2 regions of the Sphaerotilus montanus genome follow, and region 1 is predicted to be linked to the other one. Evidence: riboswitches for the same ligand, from Rfam matches in the RefSeq annotation. Region 1 holds a riboswitch; the other holds the start of a gene.

Region 1 (9,227 bases):
GACATCGAGCAGGGATCGGTGTGCAGCGAAGTCGTGCCGATGCCCGGCGTCGTGATCGAGTCGGGCGCAATCGCGCTGCAGGTCAACGGCGTCACCAAGCAGTCGTCGGACGTGGACAAGCTGATCTGGAACATCCGCGAGATCCTCGCCGACCTGTCGCAGTTCTATCACCTGGAACCCGGTGACCTCATCTACACCGGCACCCCGGAAGGTGTTGGCGCGGTGCTGCCCGGGGACCAGATCCGCGGGCAGGTGGCGGGGGTTGGCGAGGTTGTCCTCCACATCGGTGCTGCCGAATAATTCGCGACCACAACGAAATCACAAGATCGCAAGATCCACGGAGACAAGCCGATGAACCGCCAGACCTTCCTCGCCGCGCTGATCGGCGCTGCGGCCTTCACCCACCTGCCGGCCCGCGCCGAGACGGCGGCCGACTTCCCCACGAAGCCAGTGACCCTGTTCACCGCCTTCGCCCCCGGCAGCGGCCCGGACGCCACGCTGCGCATCCTGGCCGAGAAGCTCGGCAAGCTCTGGAACCAGCGTGTCGCCGTCGAGAACCGTCCCGGCGGCGGCGGATTCATCGCGATGGACGCGGTCAAGCGGGCCGCGCCGGACGGCTACACGCTGCTGCAGCTCGACAGCGACCACCTCTCCGCCGTGCCCCACCTCTACAAGCAGCGCGGCGCCGACGCGGTGAAGAACTTCGAGCCGGTGGCGTCGATTTTCCGCACCACCTTCCTGGTCGCGGTGGGCGCCGAATCGAAGTGGAAAACCATGGGCGACCTGATCGCCGCCGCCAAGGCCGAGCCGGGCAAGGTGACCTACGGCTCGTGGGGCGTGGGCAGCCCCGGCCACCTCGGCGGCGAATTGCTGGAAGAGCTGACCGGCATCCGGATGCAGCACATCCCCTACCGCGAGGTGAGCCAGCTCTTCCCCGCGGTCGGCTCGGGTGACGTGGCGTGGAGCCTGGGCACGCTGCCGTCCAGCTCCGGCGCCTACAGGGCCGGCAAGCTGCGCTATCTGGCAGTGGCATCGACCAAGCGCCTGCCGCAGATGCCCGATGTGCCGACCGCCACCGAAGCCGGCGCGCCCGCGGGCTTCGACGTGAACGCCTTCGTCGTGCTGGTCGCGCCGAAGGGCCTGCCGGCGCCGCTGCGCGCGAAGATCAACGCCGACGTGGCCAAGGTCATCACCGATCCGGAGCTGAAGGCCCGCTTCGACACCTTCGCCTTCGAGCCGATCGCCTGGACGCCCGAGGAGATCACCCGCGGCGTCGAGGCCAAGTCCAAGGTCTACGAGGTGCTGGTGAGGAAGGCCAACATCAGCCTGGACTGATCAGCCCGGAACGGCTTCGGCGTCCCGCAGGGTCTGGCGCATCCACTCGCGCACCAGCGCCAGCCCCGGCGCCGGTGTGCGGGCGGACAGCGTCACCAGACCGAAGCGGGCGCTGGCCTGCAGCGGGGGCGCCAGTGCCAGCTCGACCAGGTCCGGCCCGGCGGCGCGGATCGCGATCAGCACCGCATCGCTGCGCAGCGCCACCGCCACCAGGCTCGGGATCTCCTCGCAGCGCAGCGTGACGCACTGCGCCGGATGGGCGGCCGGCCCGTAACGCTCCATCAGCACCCGCGCCACCTCGTCGCTCAGTGGCGTCGAGGCGATCGGGTAGCGCTGCACATCGGCAAACGCCACCGCGCCGTCCCGCGCCGCCTGCGCGGCCAGCGGGTGGCCCGGCCGGCAGAGAAACGCGCCGCGCATCTCCGAGACCGTGTCCACGCACAGGTCGGGCGCCGGGACGAGCGAGCGCACATCCAGCACCAGCGCATCCAGCGTCCGTTCGCGCAGCGCCTGCACCAGCAGCGCCGTCGTCGCGCGCGAGATCTCCAGATGCAGGCCGGGCCGCTGCGTGGCCACCGCCATCAGCAGCGGTGTCATCAGCATCGCCCCCGGCCCCGAGCCCATGCCGATGCGCAGCACGCCCGCTTCGCCTGCGCCGATGCGCCGGCCGCTGTCGAGCAACTCGTCCGCATCCAGCACCACCTGGCGCGCCCGCGCCAGCACTTCCCGTCCGAAGGGTGTCAGCTCGCTGTGCCGACCGATGCGGTCGAACAGCGGCTGGCCCAGATCGTCTTCCAGCGCCCGGATGCTGCGGCTGAGCGCTGGCTGTGTCAGGAACAGCGCTTCGGCGGAGCGGCTGAAGGAGCCGCTTTCCGCCAATGCAATCAGGTGCTTGAGTTGAACCAGCGTCATGCTGCGTGCCTCGGCGTTCAAACCATGAGTCAAATGCATCATAAATCTTAAAACAATGCATTGGACGCCTAGTTCTTCGGGTTCTACGATGAAGCATCACCCCACGAACCGCCCTCCGGAGCACAGTCCATGCACCCCAAGCGCTTTTCCCTCCGCGCCCTTGTCCTGCTCGCCGGCCTGACTCTGGTCAGTGCCTCCGCCGTGGCGCAGACCTTCCCGAGCAAACAGGTCAACCTGATGGTGCCGTACCCGGCGGGCGGACTCTCGGACGTGATCGCGCGCATCGTCGAGAAGCCGCTGACCCGGGCGCTCGGCCAGCAGGTCATCGTCGAGAACCTCGGCGGTGTCAGCGGGGCGCTGGCCGCGCAGAAGGTGCTGGCAGCGCCTGCGGACGGACACCTCGTATTCCAGGGCTCCCCCAACGAGCTGATCCTCGCACCGCTGGCCAACGCGGCGGTGAAGTTCAAGTCGGAAGACTTTCGCCTCGTGCAGATGATCGGCGTTTCTCCGATCACGATCCACGCCCGCAAGGGACTGCCAGCGAACAACGTCGACGAGCTGGTCGCACTGGCCAGGAAATCAGCCGCAGCGGGCAAGCCACTCACCTACGGCAGTGTCGGCTACGGCTCGTTCTACCACGTGCTCGGCGCGCATTTCGCGCAGACCATCGGGGCGGAGATGGTGCACGTCCCGTACAAGGGGGCCGCGCCGCTGCTGCAGGACATGGGCGGCGATCTGGTGGACATCTCCGTGCTGGTCACCGGACTGCAGTCGGCCGGTCTGGCCGACCAGGGGCGGCTGAAGATCCTCGGCACGCTGGCGCCCGCGGGCAAGGTCGAAGTGCCGTTCCTCAAGGCCTACCCGAGCATCAACGACAGCAAGAGCGTCAAGGGCTTCGCCTACAACATCTGGACCGGCTATCTGGTCAGGAAGGACACGCCGGAGCCGGTGGTGCAGGCGCTGAACAAGGCACTGACGACGGTACTGGGCGATCCGGTGGTGCGGGCCGAGCTGGAAAAGCAGGGGCTGATGGTCGCCACGCCGCTGTCGGTGGCCGACGCAGCGCGTGAATACGAGACGCTGACCACCAGCTTCCGCGCCATCGCCAAGGCCATCAAGCTCGAAGCGCAGTGACGCGCGGCCGAGAACGAGCCACGCCATGACCTACCTGCTCGACGCACTGCGCACCCGGATCGGCGAATTTGTCCACCTGCGCCGCGACCTCCACCAGCACCCCGAACTCGCCTTCGAGGAGCACCGCACCGCCGCACTCGTCGCCGACAAGCTCGAAGGCTGGGGTTACACGGTCGAACGCGGTGTCGGCGGCACGGGCGTGGTCGGTCGTCTGGTGCGCGGCACGGGATCGCGGCGGCTCGGGCTGCGCGCGGACATGGACGCGCTGCCGATCGACGAGACCTCCGGCGTCGCATGGGCCAGCACCCGGCCCGGCCTGATGCACGCCTGCGGCCACGACGGCCACACCGCGATGCTGCTGGCCGCGGCGCGCCACCTCGCCGAACACGGCAGCTTCGATGGCACGCTGCACCTGGTCTTCCAGCCCGCCGAAGAGGGCGGGGGCGGCGCCCTGCGGATGATGTCGGACGGACTGTTCGAGCGCTACCCGTGCGACGCTGTCTTCGCGATGCACAACATGCCCGGCATCGCGCAAGGCCACCTTGTCTTCCGTGACGGCGCCGCGATGGCGTCCTCCGACTACGCGACCATCACGATCGAGGGCGTCGGCGGCCACGGCGCGATGCCCCACCGCGCCGCCGACCCGATCGTCGCCGCGGCCAGCCTCGTGATGGCGCTGCAGACCATCGTCTCGCGCAATGTCGATCCGCTGCACGCGGCGGTGGTGACGGTCGGCGCGCTGCAGGCCGGTCAGGCGAACAACGTGATCCCGGCCAGCGCGCGGCTGGAGCTGAGCATGCGGGCGCTGGACCGCGAGGTGCGGGCGCTGCTGGAGCGGCGCATCCGGGCGCAGGTCGCGGCGCAGGCGGAGAGCTTCGGCTGCACGGCGCGCATCGACTGGCGTCCCGGCTACGCGGTGCTGGTCAACACGCCGGCCGAAACCGCGTTTGCCCGCGAGGTAGCACTCGACCTGCTCGGCCCCGACAAGGTCACGCTGAACGGCCCGCCGCTGACCGGCAGCGAGGATTTTGCGTTCATGCTGGAGCGCGTGCCAGGCAGCTACCTGCTGATCGGCAACGGGCTGGGGGAGCAGGGCGGCGGCGGCGACAGCCCGGCCGCGTCGGCCTGCATGGTCCACAACCCGGGCTACGACTTCAACGACGCGAACCTGCCGGTCGGCGCCGCCTACTGGGTGCGGCTGGCCGAGCGGTTCCTGGTGAAAGAATGACCCACCCACCCCCGTCATCCTCGCGAAAGCGAGGGCCCACCCGACCAGTGGGTTCCCGCTTTCGCGGGAATGACGGGAGCGGTTGATCGATAGAATCGATTCACAGCAGGAGAGCACCGGCCCCGAGCCGGTCACCGAAGGCGCAAACTCCCATGAACGCTCAGGTCCACGCACTGCAAGCACACACGCCGTCTGGAGAGACTCCACGCCCGCACCACGGGGGGTGAAGCACCGAAGGAGCAAGGCACCGGGACCGTCCCGGCGCTGAATCTCTCAGGTACCAAGGACAGGGGGAGCGGCATGACCAGCGCGCAAGCGTCTTTCTCATGCAAGTCATCGTCCTCGGTGCCGGCCTGCTCGGCACCACGTCCGCCCATTTCCTGCGCCAGCTCGGCCACGACGTCACCGTCATCGACCGGCAGGCCGCGCCCGCCGCCGAAACCAGCTTCGCCAACGGCGGCCAGATCTCCGTCAGCCACGCCGAGCCATGGGCCAACCCCTCCGCGCCGCTCAAGGTGCTGCAGTGGCTGGGCAAGGAAGACGCGCCGCTGCTGTTCCGCCTGCGCGCCGATCCGCAGCAGTGGCGCTGGGGCCTGCAGTTCCTGCGCGAATGCACGCCCGCCCGCACCCGCCACAACATCGCGCAGATCGTCCGCCTGGGCACCTACAGCCGCGACACGCTGCAGCAACTGCGGCGCGACCTCGGCCTGCAATACGACCAGCGCACCCAGGGCATCCTGCACTTCTACACCAGCCAGAAGGAGTTCGACGCCGCCGAAGCCCCCGCGGCGCAGATGCGCGATCTGGGCTGCGACCGGCGCGTGATCTCGGCGGACGAAGCCGTGCGGCTGGAGCCGGCGCTGCGCCACATCCGGCCGCAGCTGGCCGGGGCGACCTTCACCTCGGAAGACGAGTCGGGCGATGCGCGCCAGTTCACGCTCGCGCTGGCCGAGCGCTGCCGGCAGGACGGGGTGCGCTTCCTGATGGGGCACCACGTCATGGCGCTGCGCGAGGTGGGTGGCCGGATCGACCATGTCGAGGTGACCGATGCTGACGGGGCGTTCCAGCGGCTGCGCGCCGATGCGTTTGTCCTGGCCATGGGCAGCTTCAGCCCGCTGCTGGCACAGCCGCTGGGCATCCGGCTGCCGATCTACCCGGCCAAGGGCTACTCGGTGACGATGCCGGTGAAGGACGCGGCGATGGCGCACCAGGTCTCGCTGACCGACGACGAGTACAAGCTCGTCTTCTCGCGCCTGGGCGACCGCCTGCGCATCGCCGGCACGGCGGAGCTGAACGGCTACAGCCGCGACCTGAACCGCGTGCGCTGCGAGGCGATCGTGCGGCGCACGGAACAGCTTTTCCCCGGCGCGGGCGACACGGCGCAGGCGCAGTTCTGGACCGGCCTGCGCCCCGCGACACCGAGCAACGTGCCGATCATCGGCCAGTCCCGCGTCCCGAACCTGTTCCTCAACACCGGCCACGGCACGCTCGGCTGGACCCACGCCTGCGGCTCGGGCAAGAGCGTGGCGCGCATCGTCAGCGGACTGGCGCCGGAGCTGGAGTTCGCCTTCACGCGCCCCTGACCCCCACCCTCGTCATCCTCGCGAAAGCGAGGACCCACCCGCCACTCCCCCCTCAGAACCCCGAGCCAGGTTGCTTCAGGAACTCGGCTTCCTCGGCGGTATTCGTCCGGCCAAGCGCCGCATTCCGATGCGGAAACCGCCCGAACCGCGCCACGATCACCCGGTGCCGCTCGGCCCATTCCAGCAAGCCCGCCAGCGCCGGTTCGTCCCGGCCGAGCTGCGCGAACAGGCGGATCGACTCGTCCTGGTCGGCGAGCGCTTCTGCGTGCTCGAAGGGCAGGTAGACGAACTGGCGCTGCACCCCGGTCAGCGTCCTGTCCGCACCAGACGCGACCAGCGATTTCGCCAATGACAGCGCCCGCGGATCGCCCGCGAAGGCGCGCGGCGTGTCGCGGCCCGTGTTGCGGGTGAACTGGTCGAGGACGAGGATCAGCGCGAGCGTGCCGGTGGGGGTGGCGGTCCAGTCCTGCAGGCCGCAGGCAAGGGCTTCGTCGATCAGCGGGCCGAAGCGGCGGGCGATCTCGGCGTCGTGCTGGGGGTCCTTGCGGAACCACTCGGGGCGGGAGTGGATGTGGGCGGGGTCGGTGGCGGGGCCGAACCAGAAGTCGAGGATGGCGCTTGGGTTGGGTTGCATGGCGATCGATGGTACGACTGGTTTCACGATGGCAGGACTCTGCATCCACGAGAAAAAACTGCTAGCGTCGTGGACTGTCCCGAGTCACCACCAAGGAACCCCGCATGACCATCTCCATGTCCTCCGCCAGCCTCCCCGTCTTCACCACCATGCTGCGCAACCTGAGCCACTGCATGGACAAGGCCGAAGCGTCCGCCGCCGCCCGCAAGTTCGACGTGAACGTGCTGGTGCAGGCCCGCCTGGCGCCAGACATGCTGCCGTTCGCCTCGCAGGTGCGCATCGCCTGCGACGCCGCGAAGCTGGCCGCCGCGCGCCTCGGCGGCCTCGACGCCCCCAAGTTCGCCGACGACGAAACCACCTTCGCCCAACTGCAGGAGCGCATCGCCAGGACGCTGGCGTTCCTCGTCACCGTGCCGCCCACCGCCCTCGACGGCACCGAGGACAAGGACATCACCTTCCCCGTCGGCCGCGACGGCTCGACCCGCACGATGAAGGGCGAGGACTACCTGAAGCACTGGGCGCTGCCGAACGTGTTCTTCCACGTCACCACCGCCTACGCGCTGCTGCGCCACAACGGCGTGGACCTGGGCAAGGTGGATTACCTGGTGGGGGCTCAGGCTGCGGCCTGAACCAGCCAGAACCCGACCACCGCCGCGATCAGCAGCGCCGCCACGAACCCGTGGTTGCGCTGTGCCAGATCCGGGCCGGCGCCGGGAATCCGCCCGGTGAGCATCGGCCGCGCCGCATTGGTCCGGCGCAGCAGGCTCAGCAGCGCGATCAGGCCGATGTGCCCCAGCACCAGTGCCAGCATGCCGTTGGCGAACAGTTCGTGCGTTTCCTCCAGCACCTCGCCGACCAGATCGCCACCCCATTCGTTGTAGGTCGCGTAACCACTGAGCGTCAGTGGCACGACGGTCACCATCAGCGCCAGCACGGCCAGCGCCATGCCCAGGTTCTGCGCCTGCCGGCCGTTGAACTGCCCGGCGCGGGCGCTCGCCAGCCACGGCTTCAGCCCCGAGAGCTTGCGCAGCAGCAGCCCGAGCCGCGCTTGCCGCGGCCCGACCAGCCCCCACACGATGCGGAACGCCAGCAACCCGGCCAGCGTGTAGCCCAGCGTGACGTGCACCAGCCGCCAGTGCTCGGACTCGGCGGTCAGGTACGCGCCGGTGAAGCACAGCGCGAACAGCCAGTGGAAGACGCGGGTCGGCGCATCGGTGACACGGCGGGTCGGGGTGGTCGTGGTCGCGCCAGCAGAGGCAGCGTTCAGGGTGGAACTGGTCATTTCGGAATCCTCACGCGGTCTTCGTCGAAATCGCCCTTGTCGGCGCCAGCGTGGCAGGCCATGCAGTTGGACGCGCTCTTGATCGAGGCGCGTTTCCAGACGCTGGCGCCGACCTCGTCGTGCTGCCGGATGAACCAGGCGGAGCGGGTGATGCGGTCCTCGGGCGGCGGGGTGGCGCTGACGCGGCGGCCGGTGCCGGCGTTGTCGGTGAGCCAGCGGGTGATGAGCTTGACCGACGCGGCGTCGAGCGAGGCGTCCGTGCCGTAGTGCTTGTCCAGACCGCCCATCAAGCGCGTCCACGACGCCGCCGGCAGCATCCCGGGCGGGTAGGCCATGTGGCAGGCCGCGCATTCCTGCTGGTATTGCGGCAGGGTGGGCACGCGCAGGGCCCGGTGGTGGTCGTCGTCGGCGAATGCGGACGGTGCGAGCAGCGCGGTGGTCAGGAGCAGGGCGAGGGGTGGGCGCATGGGGTGGGTTCCCGCTTGCGCGGGAATGACGGTGAGGGGAACAGTGGGCTCAGCGCTTCTGGGCGATGAGGTAGGCGAGGACGTCGGCCTTTTCGGCGGCGCTGCACTCGCGGCTCACGACGTCCTTGCAGTTGCGGCGGAACCACTTGTCCACCTTGGCTTCGTCGGTGAAGGCCTTGGCGTTGAAGGCGGGGGCCATCGGGGCAATGGGCTTGCTGGTGCTGGCGTGCTTGCCTTCGGTGGTCGGCGGCGCGTTGTGGCAGGACGAGCAGGACCACTCGCCGCCGTGCTTGCTGGTGAAGAACACCCGCCCGCGTTCCGCACTGGCCGGCGCGCCAGCGGCCACGGTCCAGCGCTGGAGCTGGGCGTCGGGCGTCGTGTCACCCGCTTCGGCCGGCATCGCCAGCAGCAGCGAAGCGGCCACGGCCGCGAGGGCGGTGAGCGTGGTGCGGACCAGGTGGGGACGGGCGGAAGGGGTGCGGTAGGAGTGCATGGCTGCATTCTGGAAAACCGCGGCTGTACCTTGTCTGAATCGACCGTTTACCTGGGGTTCAGATTCGGATGTGGACAATCCGGGGTGCAAGTGCCGGACGGTCTGGCGCGGAAGGATCTCGGAATGTCGAAGCGGGCCCTGCAACAGCTGGGAATGGCG
Region 2 (9,227 bases), 760 kb from region 1:
TGGCTGATGCAGGTACAGGCCTGTCCCAAGGCGAAGATCGGGCGGCTGCTGGCCAGCGCCTGACCCGGCCCGCAGCGCACCGCGCCGACTCCCCATGACCGACGACGACCTGCTCCATCCGGACTACCTGCCGCTGGTGCTGCTCGTCGACGACGAGGTGCGCTCGCAGGACGCGATGCGCCGCACGCTGGACGAGGATTTCCGCATCCTGTGCGCCAGCTCCGCCGACGAGGCCCGCGCGCTGCTGGAGCGGCACGAGGCGGCCGTGATCCTGTGCGACCAGCGCATGCCGGGGCTGACCGGCGTGGCCTTCCTGCGCGAGGTGCGCGAGCGCTGGCCGGAGACGGTGCGCATCGTCATCTCGGGCTACACCGACAGCGAGGACATCATCGCCGGCATCAACGAGGCGGGGATCTACCAGTACATCCTCAAGCCGTGGGTGCCGGACCACCTGCTGCAGACCGTGCGCCAGGCGGTGGAGGCGCGCACGCTGCAGCGCGGGGTGCACCGGCTGGAGCTGGACCTGCGCGCTGGCACGACCGCGCTGCGCGCCCGGCGCGGCGACCGGCTGGCGCAGGCCCGCGCGGCTTTCGGATTCGACCGCATCGAGCGCGCGCCGGGCAGCCCGCTCGACGGCGTTTGCGAAATGGCGGCGCGGGTGGCGCGTTATGACCTGTCGGTGCTGGTCCTCGGCGAATCGGGCACCGGCAAGGAGCTGCTCGGCCGCGCGATCCACTACGGCAGCCCGCGCGCCGAGGGGCCGTTCGTGCTGGAGAACTGCGCCGCCATCCCCGACACGCTGCTGGAGTCGGAGCTGTTCGGCCACAAGCGCGGCGCGTTCACCGGCGCGTTCGAGGACCACATCGGCCTGTTCCAGCGCGCCCATGGCGGCACCGTCTTCCTCGACGAGATCGGCGAGACCTCACCGGCGTTCCAGGTCAAGCTGCTGCGCGTGCTGCAGGAAGGCGAGCTGCGGCCGGTCGGCTCGCCGCGGCCGATCCCGGTCGATGTACGCGTGATCGCAGCGACGCACCGCAACCTGGAGGACGAGGTGCGCGCGGGCCGGTTCCGCGAAGACCTGTACTACCGGCTCACCGGCATCACGCTGAACATGCCGCCGCTGCGCGAACGTGTCGGCGACATCCCGCCGCTGGCGCGAAGGCTGCTGCGCGAGGTCGGCGCTGAACTGGGGCGGCCGGGCGTCGTGTGGGCGGACGACGCGATGGGCGTGCTGATGGGCTACCCGTGGCCGGGCAACATCCGCGAGCTGCGCAACGAGATCGCCCGCGCCATCGCGCTCAGCGACGGCGAGCGCATCGAGGCCCGCGCCTTCTCGACCCGCGTGCTGCATGGCCAGGCCGGCCGGCACGCTGCGGCCCAAGGCCAGGACGGTGTCGCCACGCTGCCGCAGACCGGCACGCTGCAGGAGCGGCTCGACGCGATCGAGGCCGTGGTGCTGCGCGAGGTGATGCTGCGCCAGCGCTGGAACAAGACCCGCGCGGCGGCCGAGCTGGGGCTGTCGCGGGTGGGGCTGCGCGCCAAGCTGCAGCGCTTCGGACTGGAGGACCCCAAATGAACAGGCCCATGAACATGCTCTGGCTGCAGTCGGGTGGCTGCGGCGGCTGCTCGATGTCGCTGCTCTGCGCCGACACCACCGATTTCGCCGGCCAGCTCGAACAGGCCGGCATCCGACTGCTGTGGCATCCGTCGCTGTCGCTGGCCGGCGGCGCGGAGCTGGTCGCGCTGCTGGAGGACTGTCTGGCCGGCCGGGTCGCGCTGGACGCGCTGTGCATCGAAGGCGCGCTGCTGCGCGGGCCGAACGGCACTGGACGCTTCCACGTGCTGGCGGGCACCGGCGTGCCGATGGTCGACTGGGTGCGGCGTCTGTCGGCGGTCGCGCGCCACGTCGTGGCGGTGGGCAGTTGCGCGGCCTGGGGCGGCATCACGGCCGCGGGCGCCAACCCGACCGAGGCCTGCGGGCTGCAATACGAGGACGACCGGCCCGGCGGCCTGCTCGGCGCCGACTTCCGCAGTGCCAGCGGGTTGCCGGTGGTCAACGTGGCCGGCTGCCCGACACACCCCGGCTGGGTGCTCGACACGCTGATGGCGCTGGCGGCCGACCTGTTCGGCGCCGACGACCTCGACCCGCTCGGCCGCCCGCGTTTCTACGCCGACCAGTTGGTCCACCACGGCTGCACGCGCAACGAGTTCTACGAGTTCAAGGCCAGCGCCGAGAAGCCCTCGGACCTCGGCTGCATGATGGAACACATGGGTTGCAAGGGCACGCAGGCCCACGCCGACTGCAACACCCGGCTGTGGAACGGCGACGGCAGCTGCACACGCGGTGGCTACGCCTGCATCAGTTGCACCGAACCCGGCTTTCAGGATCCCGGCCACGCCTTCCACGCCACGCCCAAGATCGCCGGCATCCCGATCGGCCTGCCAACGGACATGCCAAAGGCCTGGTTTGTTGCCTTGGCGTCCCTTTCCAAGAGCGCGACGCCGAAGCGCGTGCGCCAGAACGCCACCGCCGACCACCTCGTCGTGGCGCCGCAGGTCAAGCGCACGCGGCTCAAGTAGCCGGCGGCGCGGCCGTGCTCGCCGAGAGGGGCATGTCCAGCAGCGCCAGCATCTCCTCGCACCAGCGCAGATTGCCCTCCTCGTAGCGCAGGCCCTTCTGCAGGATCATGTGCTGGATCGCGGCGGCCCGGCTGAGCGGGCGGTCGGGCGGGAAGTCGCGCTGCGCCAGGGCGCGGTAGAGGTCGAGCCGCTCGGCGTGGCTGGCGATGCGCTGGCGCAGTTCGGCGCGCAAGTCGATCTCGCCCAGCGCCGCCTCCGCCCGCAGCTTGACCGAGAGGTCGTCGCGCAGATCGGGCGGCGGTGTCGGCTCGGCCGCCCAGCGCGCCAGCTCCTCCCGACCGGCCGGGAGCACCTCGTACAGCCGCTTCCGGGTCAAGCCGGCATCGGGCGCTGGCTGTGAGGCAATCCAGCCCGCCGCCTCCATGCGCGCGAGTTCGCGGTAGATCTGCTGGTGCGTGGCGTGCCAGAAGTAGCCGATGGACTTGTCGAAGCGCCGCGCGAGGTCGTAGCCGGACGAGGCTTTCTCGATCAGCGAAGTGAGCACGGCGTGGGACAGGGACATGCGGCGCAGTCTACGGGCCTCGGGAAAACCATGCAACCCGTTGCATAGTCGCCGCCACCTGCCTACACTGCGCCATCCATGCAACTGGTTGCATAGCAAGGACACGCCATGACAACGACCACCGCCTATCCCCACCTGCTCGCCCCGCTCGACCTCGGCTTCACCACGCTGAAGAACCGCGTGCTCATGGGTTCCATGCACGTCGGGCTGGAGGAAGCGAAAGACGGCTTTGCCCGCATGGCCGCGTTCTACGCCGAGCGCGCCCGCGGCGGCGTCGGCCTGATCGTCACCGGCGGCATCGCGCCCAACGATGCGGGCCGCCCGATGCCCGGCGGCGCCTGCATGACGACGCAGGCCGAGGCCGACAAGCACAAGGTCGTGACGCAGGCCGTGCATGACGCGGGCGGCAAGATCGCGATGCAGATCCTGCATTTCGGCCGCTACGCTTACCACCCCGAGCTGGTCGCCCCCAGCGCGCTGAAGGCACCGATCAGCCCATTCCGCCCGCGTGCGTTGACCGGCGACGAGATCGAGCAGACCATCGAGGACTACGCCCGCGCCGCCGCCCTCGCGCAAAGCGCCGGCTACGACGGGGTAGAGATCATGGGCTCCGAGGGCTACCTGATCAACGAGTTCATCGCCGCGCAGACCAACCAGCGCGACGACGAATGGGGCGGCGCGTATGAAAACCGCATCCGTTTTGCGCTGGAGATCGTTCGCCGCACGCGGGCGCGGGTCGGCGCCGAGTTCATCCTCATCTTCCGGCTGTCGATGCTGGATCTGGTCGAAGGCGGCTCGACGCAGGAGGAAGTCATTCAGCTCGCACAGGCGCTGGAAGCCGCGGGCGTCACGATCCTCAACACCGGCATCGGCTGGCACGAGGCCCGCATCCCGACCATCGCCACCAAGGTGCCACGCGCCGCCTTCGCCTGGGTGACCCAAGGGCTCAAGGGCAAGGTCGGCATCCCGCTGATCACCACCAACCGCATCAACACACCCGAAGTCGCCGAGCAGATCCTGGCCGACGGCATGGCCGACATGGTCTCGATGGCGCGGCCCTTCCTCGCCGACGCCGATTTCGTGCGCAAGGCCGCCGAGGGCCGGGCCGACGAGATCAACACCTGCATCGGCTGCAACCAAGCCTGCCTCGACCACACCTTCGGCGGCAAGATCACCTCATGCCTGGTGAACCCGCGCGCCTGCCACGAGACGATCCTGATCGAGCGCCCCGCCACGACGAAGGCCCGTGTCGCCGTGGTCGGTGCTGGGCCGGCGGGGCTGGCGTTTGCGACGACGGCGGCGCGGCGCGGCTTCGACGTGACGCTGTTCGACGCGGGCAGCGAGATCGGCGGGCAGTTCAACATCGCCAAGCAGGTGCCGGGCAAGGAAGAGTTCTACGAAACCTTGCGCTACTTCGGCAAACAGATTGCGCTGACCGGCGTGACGCTGAAGCTGAACCACCGGGTTGCGGCGCAGGAACTGGTGGACGCCGGCTTCCAGCATGTCGTGCTCGCCACCGGCGTCACGCCGCGCACGCCCGACATCCCCGGCATCGACCACCCGAAAGTGGTCGGCTACCTCGACGTGCTGCGCGACAAGTGCGCCGTGGGGCGGAACGTGGCGCTGATCGGCGCGGGCGGCATCGGCTTCGACGTGGCGGAATACCTGCTGCATGAAGGCACCAGCCCGAGCCTCGACAAGGCCAAGTTCTTCGCCGAATGGGGCGTGGACACGGCCTACGCCCACCGCGGCGGCCTGACCCCGGCGCACATCGAACCGAACCCGCGCCAGGTGATGCTGCTGCAGCGCAAGGCGAGCAAGGTGGGCGACGGCCTGGGCAAGACCACGGGCTGGATCCACCGCACCTCGCTGAAGAACCGGCAGGTCGAGATGGTGCCCGGCGTGACCTACCGGCGCATCGACGACGACGGGCTGCACATCACGGTCGGCGAGCGCGAGATGACGCTGCCGGTGGACACGGTCGTGCTGTGCGCGGGGCAGGATCCGCAGCGCGAACTGCAGGCCGCGCTGCAGGCGGCGGGCTGCAGCGTCCACCTGATCGGCGGCGCGGACGTGGCCGCCGAGCTGGACGCCAAGCGCGCGATCAAGCAGGGCACCGAGCTGGCGCTGGGCTTCGACCCCGCGGCGGCCGAGGCGAGCGCGCAGGCCGCACCCGTCGCCACGCTGTCCGAGCGCCTGCCGGCCGCCGTCGCCAAAAGCCTCGCGCACTGGCACCGCATGGTTGCGCAGGGCGACCTGAGCGAACTCGGCGCGATCCTGCACCGCAAGGTGGTCTTCCGCTCGCCGATGGCCCACACGCCCTACCCCGGCGCGCAGGTGGTGCAACTGATCCTGTCCACCGTGGCCAAGGTGTTCGAGGACTTCACCTACCACCGCGAGATGGCCAGCGCCGACGGCCTGAGCGTGACGCTGGAGTTCAGCGCCAGCGTCAACGGCAAGTCGCTCAAGGGCGTGGACGTGATCCAGTTCGATGCGGAGGGCAAGATCACCGAGTTCGAGGTGATGGTGCGCCCGATGAGCGGGCTGCAGGCGCTCGGCGACGAGATGGGACAGCGGCTGGCGCCGTACCTGGCCGCTTACAAAGCCGCGAAACCGGCCGCCTGAAACGGCGAATCTGCGGTTAAACTGCACGCCGCCAGGAGAGAGCCGCGCCCCGAGCCGGCCGCCGAAGGCGCAGAGGCCCCCTTGAAACGGGGTTTCGAACGCTCAGGCAAAAGGACTGGCAAACGTCGCCCGCAGGGCGGCGTCACCTCACTGGAGAGAGACCGCGCGCTGCGTCGACCCACAGGTCGGCGGCGATCGCGGTCCACCGAAGGGGCAAGCGCGGCACCGGCCACACCGGGGCCGCGTCAATCTCTCAGGTAAAGCGGACAGCGAGGGCACCACCACCGACCATCGGTGGACCGATCCTTTCAAGATCAGTTGCCCTTCTAGAGCCTGTCCATGTCCGCCGACGCCACCTCCTCCTCGCCGCTGCTGCAGACGCCGCTGCACGAACTCCATCTGGAACTGGGCGCCCGCATGGTGCCCTTCGCCGGCTATGCAATGCCGGTCCAGTACCCCGCCGGCATCATCACCGAGCACCGCCAGTGCCGCGCATCGGCCGCGCTGTTCGACGTCTCGCACATGGGCCAGTTGCGCCTGGTCGGCCCGGACGCCGCCGCCGCGCTGGAGTCGCTGGTGCCGCAGGACGTGCTGGACCTGCCGGTCGGCAAGCAGCGCTACGCCTTCTTCACCAACGCCGCGGGCGGCCTGCTCGACGACCTGATGATCACCCGCCGCGCGGACGACCTCTTACTCGTCGTCAACGCCGGTTGCAAGGACGCCGACACGCGCCACCTCGTCACCGAGATCGGCCACCGCTGCCAGATCGTGCCGATGCCGGACCACGCGCTGCTGGCGCTGCAGGGACCGAAGGCGGTCGATGCGCTGGCGCGGATCAATGGCGGCGTCGCGGCGCTGACCTTCATGAGCGGCGGCCACTTCGCGCTCGCCGGCACCGACTGCTTCGTCACCCGCTCGGGCTACACCGGCGAGGACGGCTTCGAGATCTCCGTGCCCGCGACCCACGCCATCGCGCTGGCCCGCACGCTGCTGGCCCAGCCCGAAGTGGAAGCCGCCGGTCTGGGCGCGCGCGACACGCTGCGCCTGGAAGCCGGGCTGTGCCTCTACGGCCATGACATCGACACCGCGACCACCCCGGTGGAAGCCGGCCTGACCTGGGCGATCCAGAAGGTGCGCCGCCCCGGCGGTGCGCGCGCAGGCGGCTACCCGGGCCAGGACGCCCTCGGCGCGCAGCTCACCCAAGGTGTGGCCACCAGGCGCATCGGGCTGACCGGGCTGGAGCGCACACCCGTCCGCGAAGGCGCGCCGCTGGTCGACGGCCACGGCCACCCGGTCGGCCGCGTCACCAGCGGCACCGTCGGCCCCACGGTCGGCCAGCCGATCGCGATGGGCTACGTCGCCGCCAACCACGCCGGCATCGGCAGCGAGCTGTTCGCCGAGGTGCGCGGCAAGCGCGTGCCGATGCGGGTCACGGCCATGCCGTTCGCGCCTCACCGATACTTCCGCGGCTGAGGCGCTGGCGCTTCACCGTCCCCCGCTTTTGATTTTGATTGCCTTTCCCCAGGAGCCCGACCATGTCCCTCAAGTTCACCGCCGACCACGAATGGATCAACGCCGACGACACCGCTGCTGCCGTGGTCGGCATCACGGTCCATGCCCAGGACGCCCTCGGTGACGTGGTGTTCGTCGACCTGCCGGCCGTCGGCACCACCTTCGCGCAAGGCGACGTCGCCGGCGTGGTCGAGTCGGTCAAGGCCGCCGCCGACGTCTACGCCCCGCTGTCGGGCGAAGTCACCGAAGTCAACGAAGCCCTGCGCGACGATCCCTCGCTGGCCAACACCGACCCGCTGGGCGCCGGCTGGTTCTTCAAGATGAAGCTGTCGGACGCCTCGCAGCTCGACGCGCTGATGGACACCACCGCTTACGACGCCCTCACCCAGGGCTGATCCACCCGCCAACCACGCCGTCCGACCGCGCATCCCGCCTGGTCGAGGCCGCGCCTTTGCCTGAACCGCCGCCCCGAAGCCCCGCCGCCATGCCACACACCGCCCTGCCCCGCCTCGCCGATCTGGAAAACGCCAGCGAATTCACCGCCCGCCACATCGGCCCGGACGCGGCCGACGAGGCGCGCATGCTGGCGGCCATCGGCCCGGCCAGCCGCCGCGCGCTGATCGACGCGATCATTCCGCGCGCGATCGCCCGCCCCACGCCGATGGAGCTGCCCGCCCCGCTGAGCGAGGCGCAGGCGCTGGCCGAACTCAAGGCGCTCGCGGCGCAGAACCGCGTGCTGACCAGCCACCTCGGCTGCGGCTACTTCGGCACGCTCACGCCCGGCGTCATCCTGCGCAACGTGCTCGAAAACCCCGCCTGGTACACCGCCTACACGCCGTATCAAGCCGAGATCAGCCAGGGCCGCATGGAGGCGCTGGTCAACTTCCAGACCATGGTCACCGATCTGACCGGCATGGCGATCGCCAACGCCTCGATGCTCGACGAGGCCACCGCCGCCGCCGAAGCGATGACGCTGGCCGCCCGCGTGGGCAAGTCGAAGGCCACGCGCTTCGTCGTCGCGCACGACGTGCTGCCGCAGTCGCTCGAAGTCATCCGCACCCGCGCCAAGCCGCTGGGCATCACGGTCGACCAGGTCCACGCGACCGAGATCGCCGCCTCGCTGGCCGCCGCACCCGCGTTCGGCGTGCTGCTGCAATACCCCGGCGTCAACGGCCAACTGCGCGACCTGAAGCCGATCATCGACGCCGCGCACGCCGCAGGCGCCATGGCCATCGTCGGCGCGGACCTGCTGGCGCTGACGCTGCTGGTCTCGCCGGGTGAACTCGGCGCGGACATCGCGTTCGGTTCGACCCAGCGCTTCGGCATGCCGATGGGCGCCGGCGGCCCGCACGCCGCGTATCTGGCCACGCAAGACGCCTTCAAGCGCTCGCTGCCCGGCCGGCTGGTCGGCGTCAGCGTCGACAGCCACGGCGCGCCCGCCTACCGCCTCGCGCTGCAGACCCGCGAGCAGCACATCCGCCGCGAGAAGGCCACGTCGAACATCTGCACCGCGCAGGTGCTGCCCGCCGTCGTCGCGAGCCTCTACGCGGTCTACCACGGCCCGGCCGGCCTGAAGCGCATCGCGCAGCGCGTGGCCGTGCTGACCGCGATCCTGGCCGAAGGGCTGAAGGCAATGGGCTGGCGCCTGCTGCACGACACAGCCTTCGACACGCTGCACGTCGAAGCCGGTGAGCGCCGTGACGCGCTGATGGCCGCTGCCGTCGCGTCGGGCCGCAACCTGCGTGCCGCGAGCGCCGACACGCTCGGCATCAGCCTGGACGAGACCAGCACCCGCGCCGATGTCGAGGCGCTGTGGGCCGTCTTCGCCCAAGGCAACGTCACGCCGACCATCGCGCAGTACGCCGACACGGTGACGCCGATGATCCCCGCCGCGCTGCAGCGCACCAGCGACTACCTGACGCACCCGGTCTTCAACACGCACCACAGC

Evidence for each region. Region 1 has a riboswitch for glycine ahead of BDD16_RS19645 (D-amino acid dehydrogenase). Riboswitches for the same ligand answer to the same signal wherever they lie in the genome.
Region 2: another riboswitch for glycine. It lies ahead of gcvT (glycine cleavage system aminomethyltransferase GcvT); the one in region 1 lies ahead of BDD16_RS19645 (D-amino acid dehydrogenase).

Annotation. Positions count from the first base shown of each region.
Region 1 covers NZ_JACCFH010000001.1:4,309,472-4,318,698, forward strand. The annotation lists gene BDD16_RS19620 (fumarylacetoacetate hydrolase family protein) at 1-300, shown strand, start outside; gene BDD16_RS19625 (Bug family tripartite tricarboxylate transporter substrate binding protein) at 352-1,335, shown strand; gene BDD16_RS19630 (LysR family transcriptional regulator) at 1,336-2,247, opposite strand; gene BDD16_RS19635 (Bug family tripartite tricarboxylate transporter substrate binding protein) at 2,377-3,381, shown strand; gene BDD16_RS19640 (M20 aminoacylase family protein) at 3,407-4,609, shown strand; glycine riboswitch at 4,706-4,795, shown strand; glycine riboswitch at 4,802-4,899, shown strand; gene BDD16_RS19645 (D-amino acid dehydrogenase) at 4,936-6,192, shown strand; gene BDD16_RS19650 (DUF924 family protein) at 6,245-6,826, opposite strand; gene BDD16_RS19655 (DUF1993 domain-containing protein) at 6,931-7,455, shown strand; gene BDD16_RS19660 (cytochrome b/b6 domain-containing protein) at 7,440-8,108, opposite strand; gene BDD16_RS19665 (diheme cytochrome c) at 8,105-8,575, opposite strand; gene BDD16_RS19670 (DUF1924 domain-containing protein) at 8,625-9,068, opposite strand; gene BDD16_RS19675 (PepSY domain-containing protein) at 9,192-9,227, shown strand, end outside.
Region 2 covers NZ_JACCFH010000001.1:3,544,745-3,553,971, reverse strand. The annotation lists gene BDD16_RS16200 (3'-5' exonuclease) at 1-63, shown strand, start outside; gene BDD16_RS16195 (sigma-54-dependent transcriptional regulator) at 95-1,576, shown strand; gene BDD16_RS16190 (NADH-quinone oxidoreductase subunit B family protein) at 1,573-2,580, shown strand; gene BDD16_RS16185 (PadR family transcriptional regulator) at 2,573-3,142, opposite strand; partial or broken gene BDD16_RS16180 (NADPH-dependent 2,4-dienoyl-CoA reductase) at 3,251-5,269, shown strand; gene BDD16_RS23075 (nuclear transport factor 2 family protein) at 5,381-5,767, shown strand; glycine riboswitch at 5,790-5,895, shown strand; glycine riboswitch at 5,908-6,047, shown strand; gene gcvT (glycine cleavage system aminomethyltransferase GcvT) at 6,107-7,240, shown strand; gene gcvH (glycine cleavage system protein GcvH) at 7,303-7,674, shown strand; gene gcvP (aminomethyl-transferring glycine dehydrogenase) at 7,764-9,227, shown strand, end outside.